2 regions of the Isoptericola maris genome follow, and region 2 is predicted to be linked to the other one. Evidence: predicted binding sites of a transcription regulator. Region 2 holds the regulator's gene; the other holds the start of a gene.
What was found. Region 2 encodes HrcA, which represses chaperone genes, less so after heat shock. Its sites were predicted from a motif close to TTNGCACTCGNNNNNNNCGAGTGCNAA; they were not measured.
Positions count from the first base shown of each region.

Region 1: groL (chaperonin GroEL) is a predicted target of HrcA. The motif match lies at 4,648-4,674, and genes of this name have one in related genera.

Region 1 covers NZ_JBLUNY010000008.1:139,649-146,663, forward strand. Annotated here, with positions in the region: gene ACH5HR_RS12885 (serine/threonine-protein kinase) at 1-209, shown strand, start outside; gene ACH5HR_RS12890 (DsbA family protein) at 334-1,203, shown strand; tRNA gene ACH5HR_RS12895 (tRNA-Thr) at 1,256-1,331, shown strand; gene ACH5HR_RS12900 (SGNH/GDSL hydrolase family protein) at 1,418-2,260, opposite strand; gene ACH5HR_RS12905 (uracil-DNA glycosylase) at 2,275-2,967, opposite strand; gene ACH5HR_RS12910 (DUF3263 domain-containing protein) at 3,055-3,366, shown strand; gene ACH5HR_RS12915 (LytR C-terminal domain-containing protein) at 3,434-4,144, shown strand; gene cspE (transcription antiterminator/RNA stability regulator CspE) at 4,314-4,517, shown strand; gene groL (chaperonin GroEL) at 4,836-6,470, shown strand; gene ACH5HR_RS12930 (hypothetical protein) at 6,689-7,015, shown strand, end outside.
Region 2 covers NZ_JBLUNY010000001.1:643,436-650,450, reverse strand. Annotated here, with positions in the region: gene ACH5HR_RS03280 (helix-turn-helix transcriptional regulator) at 1-1,670, opposite strand, end outside; gene ACH5HR_RS03275 (hypothetical protein) at 1,728-1,907, opposite strand; gene hrcA (heat-inducible transcriptional repressor HrcA) at 2,173-3,204, shown strand; gene dnaJ (molecular chaperone DnaJ) at 3,254-4,375, shown strand; gene ACH5HR_RS03260 (16S rRNA (uracil(1498)-N(3))-methyltransferase) at 4,377-5,159, shown strand; gene ACH5HR_RS03255 (HIT domain-containing protein) at 5,170-5,523, shown strand; gene ACH5HR_RS03250 (PhoH family protein) at 5,526-6,590, shown strand; gene ybeY (rRNA maturation RNase YbeY) at 6,587-7,015, shown strand, end outside.

The sequences.
Region 1 (7,015 bases), on a different contig from region 2:
TGGTGTCGGCGGTGCTGGCGACCTGGTTCGGGCCGGCCGGGCGCACGGCGCGCGACGGCGCACGGACGATCCTGGCCAACCTCGCGCCCGGGCTGCTCGGCGCGGCCGTCGTCGTGGCGGTGTGCCTGGTCGGGTCGTGGATCCTGTACGCACAGCTCTCGCACCCGGTCGAGTGGTGGCCCATGGACGGCCCGCCGTCGTTCTTCTGACGGCCTCCCAGGTGTCTCCCAGGTCCTCGCGCTAGGTTCTCGCGGGCCGACGTCCGGCCGCAGGTAGGCTGACGCGCGGATCTGCCGCCCGGAACCCACGACGACCCGAAGGACCTGTACCGAGATGTCGAACAAGAACAAGGCCCAGCTCCGCGAGGAGGCGCGCCAGGAAGCGCTCGCGCGGCAGCAGAAGCAGGTGCAGCGCGACCGGCGCAACCGGATCCTGGTCTTCGGTGGCCTCGGCCTCGCGATCGCCGCACTGGTCGCCGTGGCGGCGTTCATCCTCATCAACGAGGGCGCCAAGAAGAACGTCGAGGACATCCCGCTGGCCGAGGTCACCGACGTGCCGTCCACGGCGCTCGAGTCGGGCGGCATCCCCGTGGGTGCCGACCTGGTCGCCGGCACCGAGAACGAGGGTGCACCCGTGGTCGACGAGTACCTCGACTACATGTGCCCGGTCTGCGGCCAGTTCGAGCAGGTCAACGGCGCCGACGTCGAGACGATGGTCACGTCCGGCGACGCCACCGTCGTCTTCCACCCCGTGTCGATCCTGGACCGGGCCTCCAACAACACCGAGTACTCCACCCGCGCGGCCTCGGCGGCCTACTGGGTGGCCGACCGCGCGCCGGAGGCGTTCTTCGCCTTCAACGAGGCGCTGTTCGCGAACCAGCCGGAGGAGGGCACCCCCGGCCTCGACGACGAGGCGATCGCCGACCTGGCGGAGGGCGCCGGCGCACCGGCGGACGTCGCCGCGGGCATCGCCGACGGCACCGCCCGCGCGACCTTCGGCCAGTACGTGTACTCGCTGACGAACGATGCGACCGCCGACGAGTCGCTGATGAACGCCAACGGAGGCTTCGGTACGCCGACGATCCTGGTCGACGGTGAGCGCTTCGAGGGCTGGAGCCAGCCCGGTGGCCTGCTGACGGCCGTGCAGGGCGGCGAGCCCGCGGCCGAGGAGGAGCCGGCCGAGGAGGAGGCCGCGGAGGGCTGACCCTCTCGCGGGGGCCGGCCGACCGCCGCGCGGTAGGCTGGTCCCCGCTCCCGCCGCCTTAGCTCAGCTGGTAGAGCTCCCGTCTTGTAAACGGAAGGTCGTCGGTTCGAATCCGACAGGCGGCTCCACCGTTCTGTTGTGGGCGCGATTTCTGGCCCGATTCGTCCCTTTCGGGCCGATATCCAGCCCAGAAATCGCGCCCACAACACTGTGGTCAGCGCTCGGACGGCGGCCAGATCGACGGTTCGGCCCACTTGGCCAGCCGGCCGTCACCGCTCGACGTGCCGGTGATCCGCCGTCGGACCCAGGGGGCCACGTGCACCCGCGCCCACTGCGCGTCCGCCTGCAGCTTCCGGTAGAACCGCACCGGGGGCGCGACGTCCAGCGGGACGTCGAACGCCGGGTCGTCCGGCTCGAGCCCCAGGCCCACGAGCGCGGCGTTCGACACGCGGCGGTGCCCCTCGTCGGTGAGGTGGATGCGGTCGTCGGACCACATGCGCCAGTCCATCAGGCCACGCAGGCCCCAGGTGTCCAGCACGAACGCCCCGTGGCGCTGCGCGATCGACCAGATGTTCGCGTTGTAGATGCCGACGCGGCCCTGCATCCAGTTCAGCGCGCCGCCGGTGCGGAAGCCGGTCCCGAGCAGGACGTCGGCCCCCGTCGAGCGGATCTCGGCGACCGCCTGCTCGAGCGCCCCCGAGAGCCCGTGCACGTCCGCCTGCGGACGCAGGATGTCGTTGCCGCCACCGACCAGCGACACCAGGTCCGGCTCCATGGCCAGCGCTCGAGGGACCTGCTCGGCGATGATCTGGCGGAGCTTGCGCCCTCTGATCGCGAGATTGCCGTACTCGAACGGGGCATCACCGCGGCGCTCGGCCAGATGGTCGGCGAGCCGGTCCGCCCAGCCGCGCAGGACGCCGTCGGACGCGGTACCGGCCGCCACGGGCGTGCCGTCCGCGTGCGGGTACGGGTCCCACAGGCCTTCGGAGAACGAGTCGCCGATCGCGACGTAGCGGGACCAGCGCGGGGTGGAGGAGGGCGAGTTCACGTCCCCCATCTTGCACCCGTCGCTCAGGGCAGACGCCAGTCCACGGGTGCGGCCCCCTGCTGCTCCAGCAGCGCGTTGACGCGCGAGAACGGCTTGGACCCGAAGAACCCGCGGTAGGCCGCCAGCGGGCTCGGGTGCGCGGACTCCACCGTGGGCGTGGCGCCCAGCCACGGCTTGAGCGACGCGGCGTCACGACCCCACAGGATCGCGACCAGCGGCCCGCCCCGCGCCACCAGCGTCTTGATCGCGGCCTCGGTGACCTGCTCCCAGCCCTTGCCGCGGTGCGACGCCGGTTCCCCCGGCCGCACCGTGAGCACCCGGTTCAGCATCATCACGCCCTGGTCGGCCCACGGGCTCAGGTCGCCCGACGACGGCGGGGGAGCGCCGACGTCGTCCGCCAGCTCCGTGTAGATGTTCGCCAGAGACTTGGGGACCGGCCGGACGTGCGGCTGGACCGAGAACGACAGGCCCATGGGGTGGCCGGGCGTCGGGTACGGGTCCTGCCCCACCACCAGCACCCGGACGTCCGCGAGCGGACGGCGGAACGCGGCGAAGACGTCGCCCGGCGCCGGCAGGTAGGTGCGCCCGGCCGCGACCTCGGCGCGCAGGAAGTCCCCCATCGCGTGGACCTGGGGCTCGACGTCGGCGAGTGCGGCAGCCCAGTCGGCTGCCATCACGGTGTCCAGGGCGGGTCGCGTCGTCGTCGGGGAGTCCACGCACGAGACGCTAGCGCACTCGCGACGCGCGGCCCAGGATGCCCGGGACGGCGTCCGAGGTGCCCCATACTGGCCGCTATGAGCGAGATGCTGGTCCAGGACATCGACACCACGACGGAGGCCCCGTCGTCGGTCACCGAACCCGGTGCGCTGACCGACCGGGATCGCGAGATCCTCGCCTTCGAGAAGCAGTGGTGGAAGTACGCCGGATCGAAGGAGCAGGCCGTGCGCGAGCTCTTCGACATGTCGGCCACGCGGTACTACCAGGTGCTCAACGCCCTGATCGACACCCCGGCCGCGCTCGAGCACGACCCGATGCTCGTGAAGCGGCTGCGCCGGATGCGGGCCACCCGCCAGCGGGCGCGCACCGCCCGGCGACTCGACGGGACGAACGGCTGACCTGCGGTGGCGCGATGCTGAACAACGGCTGTAGGTCCCGGGGCGGGGAACCGCTACCCTGTCCGGCGTGACAAAGAGCCAGTACCCGTACCCGCCCGACGAGTTCGACGTCCGCGGTCCCGAGGGAGCGCCGGTGGGAGTCCACCGCGAGCCCCGGAGCGGGTGGAGCTCGGTCTGGCCGTTCCTGCTCGTCGCGGTGGTCTTCGCCGGTCTGGGGATCGGCGTCATCTCCTTCCTGTCCGACGGCGGCGACACGCCGACGGAGAACCCGCCGGCGGCCTCCGAGCAGTCGGCAGCGCCGGAGGACTCCGAGGGCGGCGAGGGCTCTGAGGGCGAGGGCTCCGGCGAGGAGCCGACCGACGGCTCGGGCGACGAGGGGTCCGAGGGTGACGAGGGCGAGGGCGACGAGACCGAGGAGCCGTCCGAGGAGCCGAGCGACGAGGTGACGGACGATGCGGTGGACATCGACGCGCTGATCGCTGAGGGCGACACCAGCGCCTTGGTCCGGGTGCTGAACGACGACAGCGGCGTGAGCGGCGAGGCCGGACGGGGATCCGACGCCCTTTCGTCGTACGGCTTCACCAACACGGAAGCGAACAACTACGACGGTGACTCTGGCCAGACGACCAACGTGGTCTGGTACGCCGAAGGCCGTGCGGAGACGGCAGCAGCCGTCGCAGCGATCATGGGGATCCCGGCGGAACAGACGTCGCAGCAGCCACTTGCGAGCGGCGACGTCGTGGTCGTCATCAAGGAAGCCCTCGACATCGCTGAGTGATCTCGCTGGTCACGCACGTGCGGGTAGAGCCGGTCAGCTGACCCGGGCGCGGTCCGCGAAGATCGCGACACCCTGGATTCGGATGCTTCCCTTCGAGTGACCTCCGCCACTAGTCTCCTGTTCACTGCGGGGCGTCGGCCCCGTGTGCCAGAACGATGAGGAGAAGTAGATGGCCCAGGGCACCGTCAAGTGGTTCAACGCCGAGAAGGGGTACGGCTTCGTCACGCCGGCTGACGGCGGACAGGACCTGTTCGTCCACTTCAGCTCGATCCAGGCAGACGGGTACCGCACCCTCGACGAGGGTCAGCAGGTGGAGTTCGAGGTCGGCCAGGGCCAGAAGGGCCCGCAGGCGGAGCAGGTCCGCCCGCTCTGATCGTGCTGATCTAGACAGACCGCGTCGGCGAGGGCCGGCGCCCGACGGCGCATCGATGCGTCGGGGGCGCCGGCCTTCGTCGTGTCCGGGGTGCCGCCGTCGGGCGCGGTTGTGCGCCGACGGCGAACGTCTTGCACTCTCGACAGGAGAGTGCCAATAATGGGTTAGCACTCTCGGCTGTCGAGTGACAGCCGGGGTCGACAACCTTGGTCGAAAGGTGAGGCACGCCCACGCCCGTGATGTGAACGGTGCGGGGGCGCGTCGTCCGTCGCGGGCACCGGCCGACCATCCACCAGCCACAGCGGAGGATCAGTCCCCATGGCCAAGATCATCGCGTTCGACGAGGAAGCTCGTCGGAGCATGGAGCGCGGGCTCAACCAGCTCGCCGACACCGTGAAGGTCACGCTCGGCCCCAAGGGCCGCAACGTCGTCCTGGACAAGAAGTGGGGCGCCCCCACGATCACCAACGACGGTGTCTCCATCGCCAAGGAGATCGAGCTCGAGGACGCGTTCGAGAAGATCGGCGCCGAGCTCGTCAAGGAGGTCGCCAAGAAGACCGACGACGTCGCGGGTGACGGCACCACCACCGCGACCGTGCTCGCCCAGGCGCTCGTCCGCGAGGGTCTGCGCGTCGTCGCGGCCGGCGCCAACCCGATCGCCGTCAAGCGCGGCATCGAGAAGGCTGTCGAGGCGGTCACCGAGCAGCTGCTCAATGCGTCGGTCGACGTCGAGACGAAGGAGCAGATCGCTGCCACGGCCGCGATCTCCGCCGGCGACCTCGCCATCGGCGAGCTCATCGCCGAGGCCCTCGACAAGGTGGGCAAGGAAGGCGTCATCACCGTCGAGGAGTCGAACACCTTCGGCCTCGAGCTCGAGCTCACCGAGGGCATGCGCTTCGACAAGGGCTTCCTCGCCCGCTACTTCGAGACGGACCCGGAGCGCCAGGAGGCGGTCCTCGAGGACCCGTACGTCCTGATCGTCGAGTCGAAGATCTCGAACGTCAAGGACATGCTGCCGCTGCTCGACCAGGTCATGAAGTCCGGTCGTTCGCTGCTGATCATCGCCGAGGACGTCGAGGGCGAGGCCCTGGCGACCCTGGTGCTGAACAAGATCCGCGGCACCTTCAAGTCCGTCGCCGTCAAGGCCCCGGGCTTCGGCGACCGCCGCAAGGCCATGCTGCAGGACATCGCGGTGCTCACCGGTGGCCAGGTCATCACCGAGACCGTCGGCCTCAAGCTGGAGAACGCCACGCTCGAGGAGCTCGGCCAGGCCCGCAAGGTCGTCGTCACCAAGGACGAGACCACGATCGTCGAGGGCACCGGCGACGCCGACCTCATCGCCGGTCGCGTGCAGCAGATCCGTTCCGAGATCGAGAAGTCGGACTCGGACTACGACCGCGAGAAGCTGCAGGAGCGCCTCGCCAAGCTGGCCGGCGGCGTCGCCGTCATCAAGGCCGGTGCGGCCACCGAGGTGGAGCTCAAGGAGCGCAAGCACCGCATCGAGGACGCCGTGCGCAACGCCAAGGCCGCCGTCGAGGAGGGCATCGTCGCCGGTGGTGGCGTCGCGCTCCTGCAGGCCGGTGCCGCCGCGTTCGCCAAGCTCGAGCTCGAGGGTGACGAGGCGACCGGTGCGCAGATCGTCAACGCAGCGATCTCGGCCCCGCTGAAGCAGATCGCCATCAACGCCGGCCTCGAGGGCGGCGTCGTGGCGGAGAAGGTCCGCGGTCTCACCCCGGGTCACGGCCTCAACGCCGCGACCGGTGAGTACGAGGACCTGCTGGCCGCGGGCGTCAACGACCCGGTCAAGGTGACGCGTTCCGCGCTGCAGAACGCCGCGTCGATCGCCGCGCTGTTCCTCACCACCGAGGCCGTCGTGGCTGACAAGCCGGAGCCCGCCGGTGCCTCCGGTGGCGACGGTGGCGGCATGGGCGACATGGGCGGCATGGGCTTCTGACCCACGCTCGCTCGGTGCGGTAGCCCGCGCCATGCACGACGGCGGCCGGTCGTCCGGGGAGTTCGCTCCCGGGCCGACCGGCCGCCGTCCGTCGCTGTAGCCCTGTGTTGTGGGCGCGATTTCTGGCCCGTTATGCCCGAGATATCAGTATTTACGGCCCAGAAATCGCGCCCACAACGCTTGACCCTGCACCGGGGTGCAGGGGTGAGGGTGAGCGCATGACCCGAACCGGCGCACTGCGCATCGTGCGGCTCTCCGCCCCCTACGACCTGCTCGTCACGGCCCCGCTCGCGCTGCCCTGGACGGCCGCCCTCGTCCTGACCGGGCTCGCCTGGGCCCATACCGGTCTGGGGCTCGACGGCGTCGCACCGGACCCGTCGAACGTCTACGTCGTGCTGTTCGCCAGTCTCGTGGGCGGCCTGGTGACGGTGTGGGCGCTCGTGCGGCTCTGGCGGCCGACGGAAGAGGACGTCCGGCGTCTCCGGTTCCTGCGGCGTGGGCAGGAGCTCGGGTTCCCTGCGCAGGATGCGGACGGCGCTCGGGGA
Region 2 (7,015 bases):
GCGCGGGTGTTGTGCAGGATCGACGCGGTGACCGCGTCGCCCGACGCCGTCGCCACCTCGAGACCGCGCGTCGCGGCGTCGATCGCCTCGTCGGCCCGGCCGGCGAGCATCGCGGTGCGTGCCTGCGCGCGCAGCAGCCACAGCCGGGTGTCCGCGTCGTCGGCAGGGGCGATCTCGAGCGCCTCGGACAGCAGGTCCTGGCCGGCGGGGTCGCCGGTGCGCAGCGAGTACAGGGCCACCTGGCCGAGGGCCTGTGCACGTCCGCCAGGGTCGCGGGCCGGCCACTCGACGAGCGCCTGACGGCCGAGCGTCAGTGCGCGGTCGGCACGGGTCGCGAGCTGCTGCGTGTCGGCGACCCGCAGCAGCAGTTCGTGGTGGGTGGTGCCGGTGACGGCCTCGGCGTCCTCGACGAGCTCCCAGAGCTCCAGGGCTCGTTCGCCGAGTGCCGCCGCCGTGGAGACCGCGGCGTCGTGCCCGGCGGCCGCGTGGGCGGTGACCGCGGCGGCGAGCGCCTTGCCGGGGACCCGGGCCCGCCACCAGTGGTCCGCGATCTCGGCGAGCCGAGGCACGGTCCGGGGGCCGCTCGCGAGCGTCTGCGCGTACCCGGTGTGCAGGCGACGGCGCTCGGTCGGCAGGAGCTCCGCGTCGACGGCCTCCTGCATGAGCGCGTGGCGGAACCGGTAGCCGTCCGGCTCGGCGAGCAGCACGAGGGCGTCCACGGCCTCGCGTGCGGCAGGCTCGGCGGCGGCGAGCGCGTCGTCGCCCAGCACGCCGGCGAGGACGTCGTGGGTGGCCCGTGCGCCGGCGGCCGCGACGAGTCGGCAGAACTCCTGCGCCCCGGCCGAGAGCTGGGAGTAGCGCAGCAGCAGCACGTCGCGCAGGGAGGTCGGCATCTCCGCGTCGAGGCAGCGGGCGAGCTCCTCGACGTAGAAGGGCACACCCTCGGAGCGTTCGACGAGATCCGCCAGGGCGGTGGTGTCGAGCGCGACGGGGCTGCCGCCGTCGGGCACCGTCCGGGCGAGCTCGGCGACCTCGGCCGCACCGAGGCGCGGGACCTCGACCCGGGTGACGAGCCGCGCCCGGTCCAGCTCGGCGAGGGTGGTGCGCAGCGGGTGCCGGCGGCCGACGTCGTCGCTGCGGTAGGTGGCCACCAGGCACAGGGCGGTGGTGCGTGCCGCGCGGGCCAGGCGGGACACGACGGCGCGGGTGACGTCGTCGGACCAGTGCAGGTCCTCGACGACGACGAGGACCGGCCGCTCGGTGGCGAGCGTCGTGAGGAGGTCGGCCAGCACGTCGGGTGCGCGCCCGGTGCCGACGTCGGGGCGGACGTCGACGAGCCCGGGCAGGACGGCGCCGAGCGCGTCCGCGGCCGGGCCGGCGGCGGCGAGGGCGTCGGCGGGCCCCAGGGCGGCGACGACCTCGCGCAGCACGCCTTCGACGCCCGCGTAGGGGACCGGGCCGGAGCCCGAGTCGGCGCACTGTCCGCGCACGACGAGGACGTCGTCGCCGACGGCGGCGAGCAGCTCGGTGACCAGGCGGGTCTTGCCGATCCCCGCCTCGCCCGACAGCAGCACCGTGTCGCCCTGGCCGTGCCGGGCCGACGACAGGGTGCCGCGCAGCGTGCCGAGCTGGTCGGCGCGGCCCACCAGCGGAGAGGGTTCGAGGCTCACCTGGTCATCGTGCCAGGTGGCGGCGTGGTCGCCCCGGACCGGGGGGCACGGTGGTGCTCACGCCGTGCGGCGCCACAGCAGCGTGAGGCGGTGACGGTCCGCCCGAGGCTTCCGTCGCCCCGTGGCGCGCTCCGGCTCTGCGGTGCGGCGCTCGCGTGCCTGACGCACCTGCTCGGCACGTCGGGCGAGCTCGGACTCCTGGCGGCGGTAGAGGGTGTGGTGCTCGATCGGGTGCATGATCGCCTCCGTGACTGTCGTGCCGGGCCGGGTGACCCGTCATCGACCAGCCTCGACGGGTGAGGCAGGCGCGTGGATCGGGCAGGTGCCCGGTTCTCGGCGCACCGCAAGGCCCTCGAGCGGTCTGAGGTACCTCACCGGGCCGGTGGGCGGCACTCGTGGTTCTGTCCGTCGGGACGCGTAGGATGGCACTCAACGATCGAGAGTGCTAAAGGTACGGCCACGCACGAACGCCAGGGTGCTCGGCGGAGGGAGGCGCAGGAGAGTGAGCGAGGAACGTCGTCTCGAGGTGCTGCGCGCCATCGTGGAGGACTACGTCACGACGCGGGAGCCCGTGGGCTCGCGCGTGCTGACGGAGCGCCACCGCCTGGGTGTCTCGCCCGCCACGATCCGCAACGACATGGCGGCGCTCGAGGAGGAGGGCTACATCGCCCAGCCGCACACGTCGGCCGGGCGCGTGCCCACCGACGCCGGCTACCGGCTCTTCGTCGACCGCCTCGCCGAGGTGCGGCCCCTGACGATCCCGCAGAAGCGCGCCATCGAGACGTTCCTGTCCGAGGCCGTCGACCTCGACGACGTCCTCGTGCGGGCCGGGCGGCTGATCGCCCAGCTCACCGGGCAGGTCGCCGTGGTGCAGTACCCGTCGCTGCGGCGGTCGGGCCTGCGCCACCTCGAGATCGTCCCCGTGGGGGAGGGACGCCTGCTCGTCGTCGTCATCACGGACACGGGCCGGGTCGAGCAGCGCTTCTGCGAGCTGCCCGGCACCTCCGACGGCGGGAGCCCGCTGGCCGAGGCGACGCTGGCCGAGCTGCGCGCCCGGTTCAACGCCGCGGCGGCCGGCAAACGGCTCGCGGACCTCCCCGTGGCGTTCGCCGCCGTGGTGGAGGCCGTCGGCCCGGACCTGGCGGGTGTCGCCGGTGCCGTGGCCGACCTGGTGGTCGACACCCTCGGCCAGGAGAACGAGGAACGGATCGTGCTCGCGGGCACGGCGAACCTCGCCCGCTCCGAGGCGACCTTCGAGCAAGGGCTGAGCCCTGTGCTGGAGGCGCTCGAGGAGCAGGTCATCCTGCTGGGGCTGCTCACCGAGATGTCGAGCGACGGCGTCGGTGTGCGGATCGGTCACGAGAACCGGCTGGACGGCCTCACCGAGGCATCCGTCGTCGTCTCCGACTACGGGTCGGGCGGCGACCCCGTCGCGTCCCTCGGCTCGATCGGCCCGACCCGCATGGACTATCCCGGCACGATCGCCTCGGTGCACGCCGTGGCCCGCTACCTCTCCCGCGTGCTGCCGAGCTGAGCCACGCGGAAACCCTGACCAGACCGCGTACGTCACCGAAGAGAGAACTGTGACCGACTACTACGAGATCCTGGGCGTCGAGCGCGACGCCTCTCCCGAGCAGATCAAGAAGGCATACCGCAAGCTCGCTCGCGAGCTGCACCCGGACGTCGCCGGGGCTGCCGGCGAGGAGAAGTTCAAGGACGTCGCCCGCGCGTACGAGGTGCTGTCGAACCGCGAGAAGCGCGAGCAGTACGACCTCGGCGTGGACCCGACCGCGCCGGGCGGGGGCGCCGGCGGCGGCTTTGGCCAGGGCTTTGGCTTCCAGGACATCTTCGAGACGTTCTTCGGCGGTGGCCAGGCCTCCGGCCCGGTACCGCGCGCGCGCCGCGGCCAGGACGCGCTGGTACGCATGGACATCGACCTCGTCGAGGCCACGTTCGGCGCCAAGCGTGAGCTCCAGGTCGACACGGCCGTCGTCTGCGGCACCTGTGGCGGCAACGGCTGCCGGCCCGGCACCGACGTGCGCACCTGCGAGGTGTGTCACGGCCGCGGCAACGTCCAGCGCGTGGCCCGGTCCTTCCTCGGGCAGGTCATGACCACGGCGCCGTGCGCCGCCTGCCAGGGCTTCGGCACGGTCATCCCCGAGCCGTGCGCCGAGTGCTCCGGCGACGGTCGCGTGCGCTCGCGCCGCAGCCTGACGGTCAACGTCCCGGCCGGCGTCGACACCGGCACGCGGATCAAGCTGACGTCCCAGGGGGAGGTCGGCCCGGGCGGCGGTCCCGCCGGCGACCTGTACGTCGAGATCCGCGAGCGGGCGCACGACGTCTTCGTCCGCCGCGGCGACGACCTGCACTGCACCCTGCCCGTGCCCATGACGGCGGCGGCGCTCGGGACGGTCCTCGAGCTCGACACCCTCGACGGTGCCGAGGAGATCGACCTGCGCCCGGGCACCCAGCCGGGCCAGATCATCACCCTCAAGGGTCTCGGCGTCGGGCACCTGCACGGCAACGGCCGGGGCGACCTGAACATCCACGTCGAGGTGCAGGTGCCCACGGAGCTGAGCGAGGAGCAGTCTGCGCTGCTGCACCAGCTCGCCGGCCTGCGCGGTGAGGAGCGGCCCGAGCCACGGCTCGTCGCGGCGCACCCGGGTGTGTTCTCCCGCCTCAAGGACAAGCTGAGCGGCCGCTGAGGTGAGCGCGCCCGTCTTCCTCTCGGCGGACGACCTGAGCAGGGTCGCACCGGGCGAGGTCTACGTCCTGGGCGGTGACGAGGGCCGCCACGCCGGAGTCGTGCAGCGCCGCGGACCCGGCGAGACCCTCGACGTGGTCGACGGCGGCGGGACCCGGTTGCGCGGCGTCGTCGAGTCGGTCGACGGTACCGACGTCCGCCTGCGGGTGGCCGAGCGTGCCACCGAGCCGGCACCCGGCGTCGTCCTCACGCTCGTCCAGGCGCTCGCCAAGGGCGACCGCGACCAGCTCGCGGTCGAGGCGGCCGTGGAGGTCGGGGCCGACGCCGTCGTGCCGTGGCAGGCGGACCGGTCCGTCGTCGTCTGGCGAGGCGCCCGGGCCGCGAAGTCCCGGGCGCGCTGGGAGTCGACCGTGCGCTCCGCCGTGAAGCAGGCGCGCCGGGCGCACCTGCCCGCGGTGTCCGAGCACGTCACGACCAAGCAGCTCGCGGCGCGCACCCGTGAGGTCGCGGCCGCCGGGGGTACCGTCGTCGTCCTCCACGAGGAGGCGACGACGGCGCTCGCGGACGTCGCGCTGCCCGCGGCCGCCGAGCGGGCCTCCGGGGCCGTCGCGCCCGAGCTGCTCGTGGTCGTGGGGCCGGAGGGCGGGATCGGTGAGGCCGAGCTCGCGTCGCTCGTCGCGGCGGGCGCGACCGCGGCACGCCTCGGCCCGCACGTGCTGCGCACCTCGACGGCCGGACCCGTCGCCGTCGCACTCCTGAGCGAACGTCTGGGCCGGTGGCGGTAGCGTGGACGGTATGACCGACACCACTGATCCCGAGTGCCTGTTCTGCAGGATCGTCGCGGGCGAGCTGCCAGCCGACGTCGTCGAGACCACCGAACGCGTGATCGCGTTCCGCGACATCGACCCGCAGGCTCCTGTGCACGTGCTCGTCGTGCCCAAGGAGCACCACGGTGACGTCTCCGTGCTCGCCGCGGCGGACCCCGGCTTGCTCGCCGAGGTGGTCGAGGTCGCCGACACCGTGGCGCACGACCTCGCCGACGGGCAGTACCGGTTCATCTTCAACTCCGGCCCGCGAGCGGGCCAGAGCGTCTTCCACGTGCACGGGCACGTCATCGCCGGGACCCAGCTCGGATGGAGCCCCGCCTGAGCATGTCGACCTCTGCCGCCTCCGATCGGCCCCCGGGCCAGCAACCTGCCGGGTACACCGCCGAGCACCGCGTCGTCGTCCCGGCCCACGTACCGATGGTCGCCCTGCTGGGCAGCCGCGACTCCGTGCTCCGCGCGGTCGAGGACGGGTTCCCCGGCGTCGACGTGCACGCCCGGGGCAACGAGATCTCCGTGCACGGCCCGGCCGCCGAGGTCGCGATCGTCTCCCGGCTGCTGGACGAGCTCGTCGAGGTCGTCGAGTCCGGGACGCCGCTCACCCCGGACGTCGTCTCGCGGTCCGTGGCGATGCTCACGGCCAAGACCGTCCAGCTCCCCTCCGAGGTCCTGACCTTCGACATCCTGTCCAGCCGGGGCCGCACGATCCGGCCCAAGACCGTCGGGCAGAAGCGCTACGTCGAAGCCATCGACGCGAACACCATCACGTTCGGCATCGGCCCTGCCGGGACCGGCAAGACGTACCTGGCGATGGCCAAGGCGGTCCAGGCCCTGCAGGCCAAGCAGGTCAACCGGATCATCCTGACGCGCCCCGCCGTGGAGGCGGGCGAGAAGCTCGGATACCTGCCCGGGTCGCTCAGCGAGAAGATCGACCCGTACCTGCGGCCGCTGTACGACGCGCTGCACGACATGGTCGACCCCGACTCGATCCCCAAGCTCATCGATTCCTCCACGATCGAGGTCGCGCCGCTCGCGTACATGCGGGGCCGCTCGCTCAACGACTCGTTCATCGTCCTCGACGAGGCGCAGAACACCTCTGCGGAGCAGATGAAGATGTTCCTCACCCGGCTCGGGTTCGGCTCCACGATGGTCATCACCGGTGACGCCACGCAGGTGGACCTGCCGGGTGGCACGACGTCGGGCCTACGGGTCGTGGAGGACATCCTCACCGGCGTCGACGACGTGGAGTTCTGCCGTCTGACGAGCTCCGACGTCGTGCGGCACCGGCTCGTGAGCGACATCATCGACGCCTACGCGCGGTGGGACACCACGCGGCCCCGCGGCGACGGCGCCGGCCGGGGGAGCCGGAACGACCGAGGGGGACGCCGGTGAGCATCGAGGTCAACAACGAGTCGGGCCACGAGGTCGACGAGGCGGAGTTCGCGGCGCTGGCCCGCTTCGCTCTCGACAGCCTGCACGTGCACCCGGCCAGCGAGCTGTCCGTCCTGTTCGTGGACACGGCCACGATGACGGACCTGCACGTGCAGTGGATGGACGAGCCCGGCCCCACCGACGTGCTCTCCTTCCCGATGGACGAGCTGCGCCCCGGCCGCCAGGGCGAGGAGGCACCGCCGGGGACGCTCGGCGACATCGTCCTGTGCCCGGACGTGGCGGCGCAGCAGGCCAAGGCGGCGGGCCACTCGACGGTGGAGGAGCTGCTGCTGCTCACCACGCACGGCATCCTGCACCTCCTCGGCTACGACCACGCCGAGCCCGAGGAGGAGAAGGAGATGTTCGCGCTGCAGCGACGCCTCCTG